3 linked regions of the Anaerobacillus alkaliphilus genome follow. The protein of the gene in region 1 interacts with the protein of each later gene in a pairwise test. Links are inferred from orthologs where the notes say so. Each region holds a gene or a part of one and is shown on either strand. Other genes may lie near its edges.

The links.
Region 2: the proteins of tuf (region 1) and DS745_RS18845 interact in binary tests that used the Bacillus subtilis proteins (3 or more experiments, as listed by UniProt). The link is inferred for Anaerobacillus alkaliphilus from one-to-one orthologs.
Region 3: the proteins of tuf (region 1) and mreB interact in binary tests that used the Bacillus subtilis proteins (3 or more experiments, as listed by UniProt). The link is inferred for Anaerobacillus alkaliphilus from one-to-one orthologs.

What each region holds. Positions count from the first base shown.
Region 1 is NZ_QOUX01000019.1:27,477-32,819, forward strand. Bases 102-2,900 are described here. They hold tuf (elongation factor Tu), read left to right. Parts: upstream 102-805; coding sequence 806-1,996; downstream 1,997-2,900. Other genes in these bases: fusA (elongation factor G), read left to right, coding at 102-686; DS745_RS04505 (nuclease-related domain-containing protein), read right to left, coding at 2,575-2,900. Outside these bases: more of fusA, read left to right, coding at 1-101; more of DS745_RS04505, read right to left, coding at 2,901-3,495; rpsJ (30S ribosomal protein S10), read left to right, coding at 3,872-4,180; rplC (50S ribosomal protein L3), read left to right, coding at 4,248-4,877; rplD (50S ribosomal protein L4), read left to right, coding at 4,904-5,343. UniProt on the Bacillus subtilis protein: GTP hydrolase that promotes the GTP-dependent binding of aminoacyl-tRNA to the A-site of ribosomes during protein biosynthesis.
Region 2 is NZ_QOUX01000046.1:735,479-740,984, forward strand. The notes cover bases 1,669-4,630. They hold DS745_RS18845 (rod shape-determining protein), read right to left. Parts: upstream 3,688-4,630; coding sequence 2,650-3,687; downstream 1,669-2,649. Other genes in these bases: mreD (rod shape-determining protein MreD), read right to left, coding at 1,669-1,758; mreC (rod shape-determining protein MreC), read right to left, coding at 1,758-2,636; radC (RadC family protein), read right to left, coding at 3,896-4,585. Also shown: septum site-determining protein MinD, read right to left, coding at 1-374; septum site-determining protein MinC, read right to left, coding at 496-1,167; more of mreD, read right to left, coding at 1,198-1,668; DS745_RS18855 (Maf family protein), read right to left, coding at 4,637-5,206; aspA (aspartate ammonia-lyase), read right to left, coding at 5,328-5,506.
Region 3 is NZ_QOUX01000020.1:22,055-27,400, forward strand. What follows is about bases 1,217-4,018. They hold mreB (rod shape-determining protein), read left to right. Parts: upstream 1,217-2,016; coding sequence 2,017-3,021; downstream 3,022-4,018. Other genes in these bases: spoIIID (sporulation transcriptional regulator SpoIIID), read left to right, coding at 1,626-1,910; DS745_RS04885 (flagellar hook-basal body protein), read left to right, coding at 3,091-3,900. Outside these bases: DS745_RS04870 (nuclease-related domain-containing protein), read left to right, coding at 471-833; DS745_RS04890 (flagellar hook-basal body protein), read left to right, coding at 4,022-4,858; DS745_RS04895 (DNA-directed RNA polymerase subunit beta), read left to right, coding at 4,890-5,156; 3-hydroxyacyl-ACP dehydratase FabZ, read left to right, coding at 5,255-5,346. UniProt on the Bacillus subtilis protein: Forms membrane-associated dynamic filaments that are essential for cell shape determination. Acts by regulating cell wall synthesis and cell elongation, and thus cell shape.

The sequences.
Region 1 (5,343 bases):
GTCGTGAATTTAAAGTTGAAGCTAACGTAGGTGCTCCACAGGTAGCTTACCGTGAAACAATCCGTAAATCGGCTAAAGTTGAAGGTAAGTTCGTACGTCAGTCTGGTGGTCGTGGACAATACGGTCACGTTTGGATTGAATTCTCACCACTTGAAGAAGGAGAAGGCTTTGTCTTCGAAAACAAGATCGTTGGTGGGGTTGTACCTCGTGAATACGTACCTGCTGTTGAAGCTGGTATTAAAGAATCTATGCAAAACGGTATGCTTGCAGGTTACCCATTATTAGACCTTAAAGCTACTATCTTTGATGGATCTTACCATGACGTTGACTCTAACGAAATGGCGTTCAAAATTGCTGGATCTATGGCACTTAAGAACGCAAAAGCTCATTGTAATCCAGCTATCCTTGAGCCAATGATGAGAGTTGAAGTTGTTGTTCCTGAAGAGTACATGGGAGACATCATGGGAGATGTAACAAGCCGTCGTGGACGTGTAGAAGGTATGGAAGCACGTGGAAATGCGCAAGTAGTTCGTGCAATGGTTCCACTTTCTGAAATGTTCGGTTACGCAACATCTTTACGCTCTCGTACACAAGGACGCGGAACATACTCAATGCACTTCGATCATTATGAAGAAGTACCGAAGAGTATCTCTGAAGAAATCATTAAGAAGCAAACAGGACAATAATTTTCCAAGATTATTGTATCTGAGTTTAAAATGTTGTAATCTAAGAAAGGTGGTTTAAGGATCGCCTTTCCTAAAAAAATTATAAATTAATTTCCAATTATTTAAGGAGGCTTTTCAAAATGGGTAAAGAAAAATTTGACCGTTCGAAAACGCATGCTAACGTTGGTACAATCGGACACGTTGACCATGGTAAAACTACATTAACTGCTGCAATCTCTACAGTACTTCACAAGAAGTCTGGTAAAGGTACAGCTATGGCTTATGATCAAATCGATGGTGCTCCAGAAGAGCGTGAGCGTGGTATCACAATCTCAACTGCACACGTTGAGTACGAAACTGATGCTCGTCACTATGCACACGTTGACTGCCCAGGACATGCTGACTATGTTAAAAACATGATCACTGGTGCTGCTCAAATGGACGGCGGAATTTTAGTAGTATCTGCTGCTGACGGCCCAATGCCACAAACTCGTGAACACATTCTTTTATCTCGTCAAGTAGGTGTACCATACCTTGTTGTATTCATGAACAAGTGTGACATGGTAGACGACGAAGAATTATTAGAATTAGTTGAAATGGAAATCCGTGATCTTCTTAGTGAATACGACTTCCCAGGAGACGACATTCCTGTAATCAAAGGTTCTGCTCTTAAAGCTCTTGAAGGAGACGCTGAGTGGGAAGCTAAAATCTTCGAACTTATGGATGCTGTAGATTCTTATATTCCAACACCACCTCGTCAAACTGACAAGCCTTTCATGATGCCAGTTGAGGATGTATTCTCAATTACTGGACGTGGAACAGTTGCTACTGGACGCGTTGAGCGTGGAGTAGTTAAAGTTGGGGATGTAGTAGAAATCCTTGGTTTAACTGAAGAGCCAAAATCAACAACTGTAACTGGTGTTGAAATGTTCCGTAAGCTTCTTGACTATGCTGAAGCTGGAGACAACATTGGTGCTTTACTTCGTGGTGTATCTCGTGATGACATCCAACGTGGACAAATCCTTGCTAAGCCAGGAACTGTAAAAGCTCACACTAAGTTCAAATCAGAAGTTTACGTTCTTTCAAAAGAAGAGGGTGGACGTCACACTCCATTCTTCTCTAACTACCGTCCACAGTTCTACTTCCGTACAACTGACGTAACTGGAATCATCCAACTTCCAGAAGGCGTTGAGATGGTAATGCCTGGTGACAACATCGAAATGACTGTTGAACTAATCGCTCCAATCGGTATCGAAGAAGGAACTAAGTTCTCTATTCGTGAAGGTGGCCGTACTGTAGGCGCTGGAGTAGTAGCAACAATCATGGAGTAATCTCCATAAATATAAGGTAGCTCCTACGGGGGCTACCTTTTTAATTAGGATTAATTGGATTGAGTTTTGAGTAGTTGGGGCTAGAGTTTAAAGTATTTTTAAGATGAATATGTGCGAACCGACGACAGATCTGTAAGCAACTGTAAAAAGCGTAATCGATTCGAGTTGAACCGATGAAGGATCTGTAAGCAACTGTAAAAAGCGTGATCGATTCGAGTTGAACCGATGAAGGATCTGTAAGCAACTGTAAAAAGCGTAATCGATTCGAGTTGAACCGATGAAGGATCTGTAAGCAACTGTAAAAAGCGTAATCGATTCGAGTTGAACCGATGAAGGATCTGTAAGCAACTGTAAAAAGCGTGATCGATTCGAGTTGAACCGATGAAGGATCTGTAAGCAACTGTAAAAAGCGTAATCGATTCGAGTTGAACCGACGAAGGATCTGTAAGTAACTGTAAAATTCGTTATCGTTTCGGCCTAAATCGACGACAAATCTGTTAGTAATTGTAAAACCCTTAATCGATTCGGTGCTATCCGCCAACACAACTGTAAAAATAGCACATTATTCTATAAATTAGCTAGATTTTTTTAATGTAATGCAAAGCTTTACCCGCTCCTACCACTTTAAAATTATCCATGAGAATTCTTTGTATAATATACTTAGAACTTACTATCCTGCACCAGTCCCAAACAATATTCTTAGTAATTCTTACATCCGGAAACAAAAGAGCAAATTCTCCCACACTCCTCAACACACCACTTTCAACAGTCTCCTTAAAACCACACTTACCACAACTAAGCAAGTGAGCCTCCTTCATCCCACTGTAAAAAGAACCACAAGTTGGACATACGATCCCTTTCTTAATATCATCATACTGGTATTTAGGGACAAGGCTATATGGATTTTTACTGATATGCAAATCTAATAGTTTTTCAGCTAACTTGAAATGATTATTATTAAGCTTTAGTGAGGAGTTAAGTTTGAAATCATAGATATGTCGATTGATTTGTGTAGGGTAAATAATGGGTTGATGGATAGGGGAATTATATAAATGAAATTCAGGGTTAACAAAAATGAGGTGACTATCGATGGTGCAATTAAAACCAATTTGCTTTAGTAAGCGTCGTAAGGAGGAATCGCTTCGCTTTAATTGAAGCAGCGGGTCTTTAATTTCAGTCTTACCAAGAGTAAACCACCTGTCACTCTCAAAATAATAATCTCCTTCAAAGTTTTTAACTTCATATATATATACTTTCTCAGGAGCTATCAAGACTTTATCAAGTTGAAATAAGGAATTATTAATTTCGAGTAAGAGGTCGTTAAGAATAAGACAATTACTCCTCTGGTGATCAATCATATGATCAAAAGCTAGTTCACCTTCGTAACCTTTCTCCAAGTTAAAATAATGTTGCTTATCTTTCTCTGAAAGCTCCATACGTAAATACAGCTGGCGAAACAAAAGTAACTCTTCACTTTCACAACGTTCTTTAATAACCATATACCACAACCTCTCTATTTAATATCCTAATTTTACAACTAGCTAAACATATAAACAATCTATATTATATAGAAGGAAACAGAATTAACTTCCCGTTAAAGCTATTGGAAGAAATTATATTCTGCATACATGCATAAATTTTTCAGCCAAAGCTTGCAAATAGTTTAACATGTATATATAATAGTAAAAGTGCGACCGGTACTTAAAGAAAACACTTGCTTTCTTCTAGTATAATCTATATAATAGATAATGTTGGTCGTTGACAGCGATGATGCGGAAGGTTGCTGACACACCCGAGCCCGTTGCCATGGTGAAGGTGAGGAAATTTTCGCGGAGTATGTCTATTTATAAAATGGACGATAAAGGAGGTTATTACATGGCAAAGCAAAAAATTCGCATTCGTTTAAAGGCTTATGATCACAGAATTCTAGATCAATCTGCTGAAAAAATCGTAGAAACAGCTAAACGTTCAGGTGCTCAAGTTTCTGGACCGATCCCTCTTCCTACAGAGAAGTCAATCTACACGATTTTAAGAGCGGTTCATAAGTACAAAGATTCTCGTGAGCAGTTTGAAATGCGCACACATAAGCGTCTAATTGATATTGTGAACCCAACTCCACAAACTGTGGATGCTTTAATGCGTTTAGACTTACCGTCAGGCGTAGATATCGAAATCAAACTTTAATAGTTAGACCAAACAAACACTTAATGGCAAAACAATTATAAATTATATATATCAGGAGGTGTGACTCATGACCAAAGGAATCTTAGGGAAAAAATTAGGAATGACTCAAGTATTCACTGAAAAAGGTGACGTGGTGCCAGTAACTGTTATCGAAGCTACTCCAAACGTTGTCCTTCAAAAGAAATCAGTTGAATCAGACGGATACGTTGCGATCCAATTAGGATATGATGATGTGAAAGCATCGCGCGTAACGAAACCAGCAAAAGGTCATGCTGAAAAGGCCAATGCTAATCCTAAGCGCTACATGAAGGAAATTCGTGGCACTGACTTTGCTGCTTACGAAGTTGGTCAAGAAGTCAAAGTAGATACATTTAGTGAAGGTGACATCGTTGACGTAACAGGTGTTTCTAAAGGAAAAGGTTTCCAAGGATCTATCAAACGTCATAACCAATCACGTGGACCAATGGCTCACGGATCGCGTTATCACCGTCGTCCTGGTTCGATGGGACCAGTTGCTCCAAACCGCGTATTCAAAGGTAAATTATTACCTGGACGTATGGGTGGCGAACAAATCACTGTACAAAATTTAGAGATCGTTAAGGTAGATACAGAGCGTAACTTACTTTTAGTTAAAGGTAATGTTCCTGGAGCTAGAAAAGGCTATGTAACTATCAAGAGCGCTGTTAAAGCGAACTAATCGACAGAAAGAAAGGAGGATACCTCATGCCGAAAGTTGCATTATTTAATCAAAACGGAACACAAGTTGGTGATATCGAATTATCAGAAGCTGTGTTCGGTATTGAGCCAAATCAAAATGTATTACACGATGCTGTTGTGATGCAGCAAGCTTCATTACGTCAAGGAACACATGATGTGAAAGGACGTTCAGAAGTACGTGGTGGCGGACGTAAACCGTGGCGTCAAAAAGGAACTGGTCGCGCAAGACAAGGTTCTATCAGATCACCTCAATGGGTTGGTGGTGGAGTTGTATTCGGACCAACACCTCGTAGCTATAGCTACAAATTACCTAAAAAAGTACGTCGTTTAGCGATTAAATCAGCTTTAGCTTCAAAGGTACAGGCTGCAGAAATCGTAGTACTTGAAGGTTTAACATTAGAAACACCGAAAACAAAAGATATGGTGGCAATCTTAAATAATTTATC
Region 2 (5,506 bases), on another replicon or contig:
TCAATCCCTGCTGGGCAATCGATGATAACATAGTCGTAGTCCTCTTTTAATTCCTTTACAATCATTTTCATTTGCTCTGGATTTACTGCTAATTTATCTTTTGTTTGTGCTGCTGGCAAGAGCATTAAACACTCAAAGCGCTTGTCCTTAATAAGAGCTTGATGCAGTTTGCAACGCTCTTCTACAACATCAACAATATCATAAATAATTCGGTTTTCTAATCCCATAACCACATCAAGATTACGAAGACCAATGTCAGTATCAACTAAACAGACTCTCTTCCCCGAAAGCGCAAGGGCAGTACCAATATTTGCAGATGTAGTTGTTTTTCCAACTCCGCCTTTCCCAGAAGTAATTACAATCGCCTCTCCCATGCGAAACTCCCCTTTCTAAATTCAATGTAGAATTTAGAATGTAGAGTGTAGAATTGTTGTAAGTTTTGCTTAGAGCATAACTTTTACCCATTCTACATTTTACATTTTTCATTCTACATTTCTACGTTGTTATGTTTGTAATCCCGGGACGTATCTTCCCTAGGTGTTGTATTTTTTCAATAGCTATTTGATGATCTGAACCTACATAGGCGAATTCCATCTCGTGGGTGTCGTCATCTTTTGTATCCGGAGCACGGCTAACAATATCTGCAATCCGTAATTGTGAAGGCTCCATTTTTGAAGCTGAGATGATCGCTTCTTTATCTCCATCAATACCTGCATGGGCAATTCCACGTAAGACACCTAGAATATATATGTTCCCGGTAGCCAGTACCGTTCCACCAGGGTTCACATCACCTATAAGTAATATATTTCCAGTAAACGTCAATACTTGTCCCGAGCGAACCACTTTTACGAGTGTCGTCGTTTGTGCTTCTTTTCGGATAAGTTCTGCCTCTTCTTTTGTCATTACATTTGATTCAATTTGGGTAATAACAAAACTTTTTTGTCCACTAATAACCGCTGTTAACTTTTGTTTGTGTTCATCTGATAAATACCGATGACCTACTGAAACCTTAACATTTACTGCAGGTCCTTCTGATATTTGTGGGTAATTTGAGGAAAGCTTTTCTTCGAGCTCACTAACTAGTTCAGAAAACGAACATTCGTCGTCTAAAATTAAGATTAGGCCTTCTTTGGTTCCTCTTATCGTTACGTAGTTTGTTTTTACCATGGTCCAAAGTTCACCTCAACTTTGTTTTATTCAACGTTGCCACCTGAAATCCCTTTTTCTTTTATGGATTTTTTCTTCAATATCGTCTTTATTTTGTAAGAAAATTAATAACTTTCGTAATGGAAAGGAAAAAATTATTAAAAAGACAGTATTTACGATCAGACTTGGCATCAAACGCTCATAAAAAAATAGATTATGAAGAATTGTTGTAATACCAATCATAGAGTATATTCCATATACTAGGTAATCTAAAAGGATCGTCCCAAAAACAGCTGTAATGATTAATAGAAACAGATTTTTTTGGAAAACTTTAAAAGAAAAACCGAGTAAATATGTAATGAAAGCCATACTAAACATATAAACACCTAATACATGCGTGTATATGACATCTTGAAGCAAACCCAGGACCAAAGCATATACGGTACCTGTCGTTCTCCCAAAAAATATAGCAACAATAATGACTACTACAAAAGCAAAACGAGGAATGATAATATAGTCTGACCCAAATCTTTCAGGGGTTATAATTTGCATAATCGTTCCTTCAATGATAAACAGAAGAAAAATAATAAAAGGAAGAAGAAAACGTTGCATTAGTCTTCCTCCTCTTCTACTAAAATTCTTTCATCTATAGCTGGTGCATTTCGTTTAATGATCATAACATAATCTAAATTATGGAAACTTGCTGACGGTTCAACAAAAGCATTTTTCGTTAACCCATACTCGTCAGCTTCAACCCGAACAACTTTCCCCACTAATAATCCACGCGGGAATATCCCGCCTAATCCAGATGTTACAACTGTTTGACCTTCTTCAATTTCTGCATCTGCTTCAATCTTTCGAAGCATCAATGCACCAGTTTGCTCATCGAATCCTTCAATAAATCCAAAAACTTCAGTTTCTTCACCATCAACCATTGCCGATATCCTGTTTGTACGATCATGATCTCTTAGAAGTTGGACAGTGGAAGTAAATTGAGAGACATGCCTCACCTTTCCAACTAATCCCTTGGACGTGATTACAGCCATATCTCGTTCAATCCCATCTTGCTCTCCTTTATTTATCCCAACAAACTCATTCCAGCGGTCTGGAGAACGATGAATGACAAGAGCAGGTATGATGTTGTAATCATATAAACTCTCTTTAATATCTAGTGCTTCTTTAAGTTGTTCATTTTGTCGTCGTAGTACATTTACTTCAACAGCCGTTTGTGCATATTGATCTAAATGTGTTTTTAATACTCGATTTTCATCGTAAATGTTTCTCATTTCATTTACATTCTCAAAGAAACCCGCTACATAAAGAGCGGGTTGTTTAAACATGGTTTGGACCCAACCTACTGAATCTTTCATAAACTGTTCGGGCCATGTTAAGCTTCGTCGATCACTCATGGAATAGCCTATTAATGCCACCAACAGAATTATACTAACGAGAAGCACTATTAGTCTTTTATTTGAAAAAAATTGGGGCATTGAACACACCTACTTACTTACGATTTGAACGAACGGTAATTCCTGCCTTAGAACGGAATAAATGAAGGTTTTCTAATGCCCTTCCTGTTCCAATAGCAACACAATCTAATGGATTTTCAGCAACTAACACAGGCATATGCGTCTGATCACTTAAGACACGGTCAAGGTTACGTAATAACCCACCACCACCTGTTAGCACAATTCCACGATCCATAATATCAGCAGCTAGTTCAGGTGGAGACTTCTCCAACGTATTCTTCACCGCTTCAATAATCGTACTTACTGTATCTTCTAATGCTTCAGCAATTTCACGTGCAGTAATCGTAATTGTCTTTGGTAGACCTGTTACTAAATCACGACCGCGAATTTCCATATCATCGATACCTTCAGGAATACCAGCCGAACCAATTTCAAACTTAACTGCTTCTGCTGTCCGCTCACCGATCATTAGATTATAGGTCTTCTTAATGTACTGAATAATTGCATCATCCATTTCATCACCAGCAACACGGATGGATTGACTTGTAACAATACCTCCAAGTGAGATAATTGCTACTTCTGTCGTACCACCACCGATATCAACTACCATACTTCCAGTTGGTTCCCACACAGGTAAATCTGCGCCAATAGCTGCTGCAAAAGGCTCCTCAATCGTATATGCCTCTCTCGCTCCTGCTTGCTTCGTAGCGTCTTCAACTGCTCTCTTCTCAACCGCTGTAATCCCAGATGGAACACAAACCATTACATTCGGTTTACGGGTAAAAATTGAACGGTTACGTTGAGCCTGTCTGATGAAGTACTTCATCATTGTTGCTGTCGTATCAAAATCAGCAATAACACCATCTTTCATTGGACGAACCGCCACAATATTCCCTGGTGTACGACCGATCATGTTTTTCGCGTCATTTCCTACTGCTTCAATTGTTCCTGTATCTGTTCTAATCGCTACTACAGAAGGTTCACGAACGATAATTCCTTTTCCCTTCACATACACTAGCGTATTAGCTGTGCCTAAATCTATTCCTAAATCTTTTGAAAAACCACCAAACATCTATGTATCTCCCTTCAATGGAAAGCATAAGCTCATTTAAGTAAATTCTGGTTGCTTAATTAAAATCCATAACCTTTATTATACTGAAAAAAATTGAAAAAGAACAGTAATTTTAATTATCAATTTTGAATTATGGATTGTGACAGATGATGCCAAGCTTCGAAGCAGAGCAATATCAATTCAGAATTCCGTAATTCACAATTCCACATTATACGTAGCCTTTTTCCTTCAAGCTAACAAATTTTCTGTCCCCGATAATGATATGGTCCAGCATTTCTATCCCGATGACTTTTCCTGTTTCAACTAAGCGTTTTGTGACTTCTATGTCCTCTTTACTCGGTGCTGGGTCACCACTAGGATGATTATGCAAACAAATGATGGATGCTGCAGAATGTCGAAACGCTTCTTTAAAAACCTCTCTTGGATGAACGATAGATGCATTTAAGCTCCCGATAAAAATTGTCTTCTTGTGAATGACGTGATTTTTTGTATTTAGATAGAGGGCTACAAAATGCTCTTGCGTTAAAAAACGCATATCCTCCATCATAAAGCGTGATACGTCTTCGGGAGAACGAATAATAATACGATCCTCTTGTTGAAATTTATGGACCCTACTTCCAAGTTCTAGAGCAGCCAGTAATTGAACAGCTTTGGAATTCCCGATTCCTTTAATCTTGGTCAGTTCATCAACTGAGGACTCTCTCAAGAACCTTAGGCCTTGAAAGTCATATAAAATTCGTTGTGCCAACTGCAATACTGACTCTTCCCTAGTCCCAGTACCTAAGATGATCGCAATTAGCTCTTGATTTGTTAGTACGTGTACCCCTTCTTTTAACATCTTTTCCCTTGGCCTTTCTTCTGTTGGAACGTCACGAATCATAAGTGGCTTTACTCCCATACTTAAACTCCTCCTTTTACTGGGAGAAGCGACGTTAGAGGCAACTCCCGATCACGAAATTGAATTTTGAAAGTTTTGTAACTCTCTCACTGTCCTCGCTAACGGTAAGCCTACAACGTTGAAGTAATCACCATTTATTTTTTTTACAAATAACGCACCTAATCCTTGAATCCCATAGGAACCAGCCTTATCAAAAGGCTCGCCACTTGAAATATAGTCTTCAATTTCTGCAGTAGTAAGTTCCCAAAAGGATACAATCGTTCGTTCATGGAATACGATTGTTTTTTCCTTTGAAAGAATAGCTACACCTGTGTAGACGTCATGTTCATTCCCAGATAATTGTTGTAGCATTTGAAAAGCCTCTTCTTCGTCCTTAGGCTTCCCTAAAATAGTTCCATTTATAGAAACAATTGTATCTGCTCCAATAATTATTGAATCGTCAAAACGGCTAAATACATCTTGAGCTTTTCTTAACGATAGTTGCTCTACTACTTCTTCTGGATTTAGTGGTTCAGTGATGGTTTCGTCAACAGTGCTTGTGGAAATAGAGAATTGTAACTGCCCTTGTTCTAGCAGTTGTTTGCGGCGAGGTGAGCCTGAGGCTAAAATGAGTTTTTTCACAGAAATTCTCCTTTGCTTCAATTTATCTGTAGATAAGAAAAAAGAACGAAAAAATTGTACAAAGGATACGTTTAGCATAGCAAATCATGTACAAAAATTTCAATTCTTTTTTCAAAAAAAATTACTTTCTAAATAATAAATTTGCTCCAGCTATCCCTGGTGCAGTCATTTCATTGGCATCAAGAATAACGTTTAATTCTTCTTCTGATAGAATTCCTTTTTCTATACAAATTTCACGAACTGGCCGTTTTGTTTGGATGGCTTCTTTGGCTACCCTTGCCGCTACTTCATATCCGACAT
Region 3 (5,346 bases), on another replicon or contig:
AATATAAACGTAAACTTATCTCCAAAATACATCAAATATCGTGATTATTGGTCATATCTCCTCTTAACCTTATTATTAAAACACCAATTTTATTCTTATTAAAGAACGTAAATTGAAATTTAGCGACATTGCATAGCGGTTGAAACGGAATAGTCAAATGCTCAAGAAGAAAGACAAGCTAGTAGTAAGTGCTGGAGATTTGAGTGTGGTCACCTAAATTAGGGTTATATTTAGGCATTTGATAGAAAAAAGCTTCTAATTGATAGAATAACTGAAGTATTTGATAGAATAATTAATTCAAATGATAGAAAAAGCTCTTTAATTGATAGAAAAACTTTTATTTAATAGAAAAAAGCTTTTTAAAGGGTAACGGCAACTTAGTTAGGATGATTTAAAAATGATAATTAACTAAATTGTCACGGCCAAGTACAGGACTTTACCTTATAATTATTTAAAAAAGGAGTGATCAAATGACGAAAAACAAGCGAGAACAGTCGCCCTACCTTCAAGCCCTACAAGCTCTTAAGCTGCGAATACTTCCAGAGCATCCGAAACTACCATTAATTAACGAAAAATTACGTCGACAACTCTCAGGTTACCGAGGTGAGTGCGCAGTAGACTATCAATTAACCTACCTACCCGAAAAAGACTACATAATTCTCCGTGGAATTCGCCTTTATACTGGAGAACACTACTTCCAAATTGATACCCTATTAATTACACTGAAATTCCTGCTTATTATAGAAGCAAAAAGTCATGCTGGAGAAGTTACGATTGATGAAAAAAACCATCAAATGGTCCAAGAGATCGATGGGACGAGGAAGGTTTACTAGGATCCTTTAATCCAAATATATTTTCATGAACATAACCTCAGAAAATGGTTAAATCAACAAGGCTACGCTCAAATTCCAATTCTCGCGTTAGTTGTTTTTACAAATCCCAACACCATCCTTCACACTATTTCTAACAAAGTTCTACGAAATGAATTTCTCACCATCAAAATAAACCTACTTGAAAAAACTCATCCCGAAACTAACATAACCAATAAAGAAATAAAAAAGTTAGCAAAACAAATCCAAAAACAACATCAACCGCTCCTGCCGAATCTCCTACAGGAATTTGACATTAAGGAAGAAGAACTATTAACCGGTGTTCATTGTCCGAGTTGTAACTATCTTCCGATGGCTAGAGTACATGGCACCTGGAAATGCCCCAAATGCCAAACCAAGGCCCCAGAAGCCCACCTTACCGCGATTTCTCATTATTCTTTATTAATTAGCCCTACTTTTACAAACAAACAAATTGGAAATTTTCTAAAAGTCACAAACTCACTCCAAATGAACCGCCTCCTTCAACCTCCTAAAATCGCTCGAATTGGTACCACAAAAGCAAGAATTTACAAAATTCTAAATTAAAGACCTCGTCCTATTACCTTTTTATGCATATATACCCGTCTACCTTAATAAAATGTTACAAATCAAAAGTTATCAAACGAAGGGCCTAAGAAAACTGGACGGGGGCGTATTGAAATGAGAAGTCATCTTTACATATAAGGGATGAATTTTTATAACGGGACAGCTTCAGTCTAGCTCGCGGGACCCTCATTGAATTAGGAGGCGAGAGGTGTGCACGATTACATCAAAGAACGAACAATCAAGATTGGCAGGTACATCGTCGAGACAAGGAAAACCGTCCGAACAATTGCAAAAGAGTTTGGCGTTTCCAAAAGCACAGTTCACAAGGATCTAACAGAGCGATTGCCTGAAATCAACGCAGAGCTGGCAAATGAAGTGAAGGAAATTTTGGAGTACCACAAGTCGATCCGTCATTTACGTGGTGGAGAGGCGACGAAGGTTAAGTATCAGAAAACGGAACCAGTACAAAAGAAGTTAGCTGAAACACAATCTTAATCTGAAAAAATTTTCCCTGCAGTGACAATATATGATAAAATATTACATTAGATATAAACTATTTAGTGATAGATGAATCGGCTACCAAAAGCAGGGAGGAAAAATCATGTTTGGCAGGGACATTGGAATTGATTTAGGAACGGCAAATGTACTCGTTCACGTAAAAGGAAGAGGCATTGTGCTAAATGAACCTTCAGTTGTTGCAATAGATACACATACGAATAAAGTACTTGCAGTAGGAGATGAGGCGTTCCGAATGGTGGGACGTACTCCAGGAAATATTGTTGCGCTTCGTCCGATGAAAGACGGCGTAATTGCAAACTTTGACTTAACAGAATCAATGCTTAAACATTTCTTAGACAAAGTTAATGTACGAGGATTTTTGGCGAAGCCTAGAATTCTAATTTGCTGCCCAACAAACATTACCTCAGTTGAGCAAAAAGCAATTCGTGAAGCTGCAGAAAAAAGTGGCGGAAAAAACGTGTATTTGGAAGAAGAACCAAAAGTTGCGGCAATTGGAGCAGGCATGGATATTTACCAACCAAGCGGTAACATGGTCGTAGACATAGGCGGTGGGACAACAGATGTTGCTGTATTATCAATGGGCGATATTGTCACCGCCTCTTCAATTAAAGTCGCAGGGGACAGGTTTGATCAAGAAATACTCCACTATATAAAGAAGCAATATAAGTTGTTGATCGGTGAACGTACGGCTGAAATGATTAAAATGCAAGTGGCAACTGTTTTTAAAGGTAGTCGTACGGAAGAAATTGACATCCGTGGACGTGATTTAGTCAGTGGACTTCCACGTACCATTACCGTATACTCAGATGAGATACATAAAGCACTTGAAGAGCCGGTTTCACACATTGTACAAGCCTCCAAAAGTGTCTTAGAGCAAACTCCACCTGAACTTTCTGCTGATATCATTGATCGCGGTGTAATTCTTACAGGTGGTGGCGCATTATTACATGGACTTGACCTTCTCCTTGCTGAAGAATTAAAAGTTCCAGTACTGATTGCCGATGAGCCGATGCAATGTGTCGCTAAAGGAACGGGTATTTTACTTGAAAACTTGGACAAGGTGTCGAAGCGAAAATATAAATTCTAAATTTTACAATTGAAAATATAAGTCCTATAAACCGATATATAAAGAAACAAACCATAGGGGTGAAATAAAATGATCCGTGGATTTTATACGTCTGCTGCCGGAATGATCTCACAGCAACGACGCCAGGAAATGATAACAAACAACTTAGCGAACGTGAATACACCAGGCTATCGTGCTGATGATGCGTCATTACGCGCGTTCCCAAACATGCTAATTAAAGCGATGGGAGTCGACAATCGCCCCTTAGGGAAGTCTCACACGGTCGGTGAATTAAGTACAGGAGTGTACCTTCAAGAACGCACGATGAATTTTCGCCAAGGAGATATTCATGAGACCGGAAACAGTACAGACATCGCCTTACTTCAAGGTGTCGTACCTATGAATGAAGAAACAGGTCGTCCTGGTTCATTATTTTTTACTGTTGAAAATCAAAATGGTGAAGTACGTTACACAAGGAACGGAAATTTTACAATAGATGGACAAGGTTTCCTTACGACAAGTGAGGGTCATTATGTCCTTGATAATAACGGAACAAGAATTAATGTTGGTAGTGAGGATTTTCAGATGTCTAGAGAAGGCTTACTATCTACAGGTGCTCAGATCAACGTAGCATTTGTTCAAGATCCGAACCAATTAGTAAAAGAAGGAAACGGACTCCTTCGTTACGCGGGTGGACAAGCTGTCGTATCAGCAATCGGTAATCCGAATATGACATTCCAATTGCAACAAGGCTTTGTTGAGCGTTCAAATGTTGACTCTGCGCAGGCAATGACAGATATGATGACAGCGTTCCGTGCCTTTGAAGCAAACCAAAAAATACTTCAAGCATATGACCAAAGCCTAGAAAAAGCAGTAAACCAGATTGGAAGGCTAGGATAAAAGATAATTAGGAATTATCAATTATGAATTGTCAATTGGGTTGAGGGCTTTGCTTCGAAGTTTCACTTTCAATAATTCATAATTCTTAATTGACAATTGACAATTATAAAGAGGTGCTTTCATGAATCGATCGATGATTACGGCAACAGTGACGATGGGCCAATTGCAAAAACAGTTAGATACAATATCTAATAATGTAGCAAACGTAAATACTACTGGTTTCAAACGTCGTGATGTTCAATTTCAAGACTTGCTATTTCAACAACTGAATAATCAACCTGTGGCAAGACAAGAAGTTGGTCGTAATACACCCCTTGGATTACGTATGGGCACGGGAGCGCGGGTTTCGCAAACAGCCTTAAGAATGGAACAAGGTGCCATTATGCAAACTGGACGCACACTTGATCTTGCCTTAGGTGATAAAAACTTACTTTTTGAAGTAGTTAGTACGGATGGAGCACGCCAGTTTACGAGAGATGGTGCCTTTTACTTTACACCTAATCCTAACAATGAAAATGAAGTTTATTTAGTAACTTCAGACGGACGATACGTAATGTCTGAAACTGGACAAGCTATCACAATTCCTGCAAGGCACGAGTCCTTACTAATTACCGAAACTGGCCGTATTCTTGTTACGACGAAAGGTGCTAATAACCAAGATGTTGAACAAGAGGTTGCAAGACTTCAAATTGTTCAAATAAATAAACCGCAATTGCTACAAAATATGGGTGACAATTATTTTGGTTTTCCTAATCTTGAGGCACTCGGTCTAAATTATCAAGATGTACTAGAAGGGGTTCCTGGTAGACTAATTCAGGGGGCACTTGAAGGCTCCAATGTTGACTTAGGAAAAGAAATGAGTGACCTCATTTTAGCGCAACGAGCATATCAATTTAACACACGTTCTATTTCTATCGCTGATCAAATGATGGGACTAGTAAATAATATTAGAGGGTAAGTTTTACTCTAGAATAAAAAGGTGTAGGTACATGACTAAAGACATTGAAAACCAATCGTCAAATAGAGAGCAAATCCGGAAAAAGAAGGAAGAAAGAAAAAAGCGTAATCGGCGTAAGCCAATTCGTATCTTCCCAATTTGGTTACGCATTGTGTTCGTGACAATAATTTTTGCTGCGAGTATCCTAGCTGGCGCCATGTTTGGTTATGGTGTTGTTGGTGATGGTGAACCGAAGGATGTCTTAGGAAAGGGTCCTTGGTTAAAAATTTATGATATCATCTATGGGGACGGAGATTAAGGCTGTGAGAACAATTTATGTTTTCGCAGCTTTTTTGTTTTGGAAAATTGTGATACAATCTAATTATTATCTGTTACTAATAGGAGGTACTAATTGTTATGTTAGATATCCAACAAATCAAAGAAATTATCCCGCATCGTTATCCATTTTTACTTGTAGATCGAATTCTTGAAGTAGAAGAAGGGAAACG